One region of the Oceanobacillus sp. GQ8 genome, then DNA from elsewhere that is predicted to be linked to it. Evidence: predicted binding sites of a transcription regulator. Region 1 holds the regulator's gene; the other holds the start of a gene.
The links. Region 1 encodes LexA, which represses DNA repair genes until DNA is damaged. Its sites were predicted from a motif close to CGAACATATGTTCG; they were not measured.

Region 1 (2,210 bases):
TAGCATGAAAGTGGAAACGCGAGGAGAGACTTCTGAAATAAATGATTATGTGAAAGAACAGGTGACATCTATCGTCAGTGGAGCGGCTACCATGTACCAAGTAGAACATAAGATTGAAACAGTAGGCGAGGCACTAAGCTGTAAATGTTCGTTGGACCTAGCAGGTATCCTCCACCAATGTGCCGAATTATCCCCAGATATTGAAAAAAGTCGACTGGAGGATAACACACCAGGAGGATCAGAGGATGCGACCTATTTTATGAACGAAGTGCAGAAAAACGGCGGAAAGGCAACCTACTGTGTATTCGGAACAGAACTGACTGCAGGGCATCATAATGAGAAATTTGATATTAAAGAAGACACGTTATTGCCTGCTGTTAAAATTCTTTTCCAATCAGCCAAAGTAATAATGGAACAATAAAACAGCTGCCCTCGAGGCAGCTGTTTTTTTATTGTGAGAAAAAGATATTTGGCATGATCGAAAGACGAGTGCATGATACTATGCGTTGCGCTATTTAATGAATATTACGATATAAGCCAATTACTTTACCTAGTATAGTTACATTATCATATAGAAGCGGATCCATCGTTGCATTCTCAGGCTGGAGGCGAATATGGTCTTTTTCTTTAAAGAACCTTTTCACTGTCGCTTCGTTTTCATCTGTCATCGCAACAACTATATCACTGTTTTGTGCGGTGTTCTGCTGTTTCACGATAACCATATCCCCATCAAGTATTCCTGCTTCAATCATACTTTCCCCTTCGATAACCAATACGAAAAGATTATCATCAGGTCCGGCACTTGTGGTTGGTAGAGGAATGAATTCCTCGATGTTTTCAACTGCTGTAATAGGTAGGCCTGCTGTTACTTTCCCGATTACAGGAGCATAGCGAGCTTCTTCTCTTGGGATATTGTTTCCTTCCGACAAATCAAGTATTTCAATTGCTCTTGGCTTAGTCGGATCTCGTCGAATGTATCCTTTGCTTTCAATTCTAGATAAATGTCCATGCACTGTAGAACTTGAGGCAAGTCCAACAGCTTCGGCAATTTCCCGGACGGAAGGCGGATATCCTTTTTTTGTTACTTCGTCTTTAATATAATCTAAAATCATTTGCTGACGTTTTGATAGTTTTGACATAAATGTTTCACCTCGCCCATAAGATTAATTATTAATAGTTTACCATTTGATTCCACATAAAGCAAACATTCGTTCGAGAAAAAGTCTTGACAGGATCATATGTTCTGCTATAATTAAAATTACAAATAAGCGAACAAAGGTTCCTATTTAGAGAAGGAGGGAATGAGACTATGTTTAGTAAACTTACAAAAACGGATTTGTTTTATATAGTTGCCTTTGCCTTGACGCTGGGATTCCTGTACTTTACTATGATTACGAGTTAAATGGTTTAAGAAGGAGTAAGCGTGTTGAATGCAATTATCTACTGTCGCGTGAGTACCGACAAACATACCCAAGAGACCTCTCTTGCTAGACAAAAAATAGAGCTAACGGGATTAGCAGAACGCTATAATTTTAATGTAATAGCTTGTATAGAAGAACAGAAGAGTGGCTATGAAATAGAGCGAAATGGAATATTTGAGATGCTCGATATATTTGCAGCTAAAGATGCTGACTGTCTACTCATCCAGGATGAAACTAGACTAGGGCGTGGGAATACCAAAATTGCGTTGTTCCATCAGCTTCAAAAGCTCCGTATAGATGTATATACAGCAATGCATGATGGGAAGCTTGAACTATCAGAATCAGACTCTATGGTTTTGCAAATTGTTGGGATAGTGGAAGAATACCAGCGGAAAATTCACAATGCAAAGATTAAAAGAGGAATGAGACGCGCAGTAGAACAAGGATATAATCCTGCTGATAATCTCAAAAACCAGCATCATGCGCCAGGGCGTGATAGAGTTGACTTTCCTATAGAAGAAGTGGTTAGACTTAGAGAGAAAAAACTGACATTTGAAGAGATTACGAGTACATTAAATGGAATGGGTTACCCTGTTTCAAAAGCGACGGTCCATCGGAGGTATAAGGAACTGCAAGATACTTGAATATAAGCCTTAATAGGCGTAAAATAAATAAGCAGGAGCTAATGGCTCTTGTTTTTTGTTGTATTCAGAAGTAAAATAGATTTTTTAAAAGATAAAGCTTAATAAGATCTTAAATAGCCCAAGACGTTGGCGCAATTACGACGAG
Region 2 (2,210 bases), 310 kb from region 1:
ACACCGGGCTAAGATCTATACCCCATGCATGCCAGTATAACTGCTCTCCCATCACACCAAATCGTTTCTTCAGCTGGTCAAGACTGAAACGGGCAATTTGGCCAAGCGTGACAATTCCCATACGATTTAAATTACGCTTCATTCTGCCGCCAATTCCCCAGATTTTTTCCACAGGGAATGGCCAAAGCTTCTCTTCTACATCTTCATAGCGACACTCGGCAATGCCAACTTTTTTTGCATGCAAATCCATCACCACTTTTGCGAGGAATTTATTATCCCCAATCCCAATAGAGCAAGTGATGCCAAAGTTTTCTAAGATATCTTCTTTTATTTTTTCGGCGATTTCCCAACGTGTGCCAAATAATTTTTCCATTCCATTAACCGTTACCCAAACTTCGTCAACAGAATACTGATGGATGGCTTCTTTTGGTACGTACTGATATAGTAGCTTCGTAATCTCTGATGATACGTATAAATAGTCTGCCATATGAGCCTGTACGATGTACAACTCGGGGTCATGTTTCGGTAGCTCGAAGAAACGGCTAACATTGCTGATCCCATATTTTTGCTTTAGTGCCGGCGATGCGGCCAGGACAATACTTCCCGGTCGATCGGGATCCCCGACAACGGCCAGCAGTGCAGACATAGGATCTAGGTTCATTTTTACTGCCTCCACGCTTGCATAGAAGGAGCGCATATCAATACAGAGCACATCATTGCGAGCATATTTGGAGTAGTCCATTTCTTTCACCTCTCACAGAACATTTGTTCTGATAGTATATGCCAATCGACCTAGTTTTAGCAATGGTAATTTATGAAAGCTTCGATTTGTACACCTAACATTTGATAGGGAGTAGGAAAACTTACTTATTCGCCAGCTTTGAAAACAGGAAAAAAGATAACGCAATTTATGTTATATTTGAAATAAACATATTTCTAAGGGGAGGTATTATGAAGCCCAAACCAATCTATGTGGAATTACCAATACATACAGACATGGAATCCTTATGGGAGGCAACCCAGCGCCCTGACCTGCATGAAAAATGGGATCTGCGATTTTCCTCCATTACATATTTACCAAAAAAGGAAGGCGAGCCCCAGCAGTTTTCGTATCAAACAAAAATTGGATTTGGAGTACGTATTAAAGGCTGGGGCGAAAGTGTGGGCAGCTATCAAGCAAAGGACGATGCAAGAACGTCTTCACTGCATTTTGGCACGGATCAGAAAATCTCTCTTATTCGAGAAGGAAGAGGGTATTGGAAGTACAAGCCAGAAAGTGATAACACCGTCACCTTCCTTACCCAATATAATTATGAAACACGCTTTGGCAAGCTTGGAAGTCTCTTTGATATGCTATTATTTCGCCCGTTAATCGGCTGGGCCACTGCGCTTAGTTTTGATGTTGTAAAGCGATGGCTAGAAAAAGGGGAACAACCATGGGCACAGTATACACGGTTTTTTACCCAATGGATCACTGCTATTTTCTTCGCTTTTGTCTGGATTTATCATGGTTTAGTGCCAAAGGTCATAAACCAGCATCCGGCAGAACTGTCCATGCTACAACAGGTTTTTCCTGTAGATGACCAAACAGCGATCATGCTAGTGATAATAATTGGGACACTGGAAGTACTATTCGGGCTAGGCTGGCTATTCTATCGGAAGAAACGTCAGCTGTACAGACTGCAGTTTATCGCTTTTCCACTCCTGACAGTAGGAGCAATTTTTGCTGCACCAGAGCAGCTCACCGCGCCATTCAATGCCCTCACCTTTAACGTGGCATTGCTTGTTTTAACCTGGGTCGGCTGTATGGCAAGTCGAGGGGTGCCAACTGCAAAAAACTGTAAAAGAAAGCAAGGAGATTAACATGACCACCTCGATTTACGAACAAATATTAGGCCAAGCGTTTTACCAATTACACCCAAAACTACAACAACGCTATACATTTTTACAAGACCGTCCATTTGAAGCAAGGGGTGTCATGAAACGAATAAAAGGTGTGCCAAAAGGCTTACTGCCGCTTGGCTGGATTGGTGTAAAAAGAAAATTACTTTTTCCAGAGAGAGGAGAAGGGGTTCCTTTTACGTTAAAAAACACACCAGGCATCGGAAGAGGTGGGGAGGCACAAGTACACTGGGAGCGTATTTTTTACTTTGGTAAAAAACAACGCTATTTCAATGCCTTCATGCGTTTTAATGCAAAAGAGGCTATTA

Region 2: the regulator LexA is predicted to act here: its motif matches at 759-772, upstream of AC6CHS_RS04850 (DNA polymerase IV).

What each region holds. Positions count from the first base shown of each region.
Region 1 is NZ_JCAXEV010000001.1:615,738-617,947, reverse strand. Features, by position in the region: gene AC6CHS_RS03320 (amidohydrolase) at 1-421, shown strand, start outside; gene lexA (transcriptional repressor LexA) at 516-1,139, opposite strand; gene AC6CHS_RS03310 (YneB family resolvase-like protein) at 1,427-2,065, shown strand.
Region 2 is NZ_JCAXEV010000001.1:922,515-924,724, reverse strand. Features, by position in the region: gene AC6CHS_RS04850 (DNA polymerase IV) at 1-742, opposite strand, end outside; gene AC6CHS_RS04845 (DoxX-like family protein) at 952-1,863, shown strand; gene AC6CHS_RS04840 (DUF4166 domain-containing protein) at 1,865-2,210, shown strand, end outside.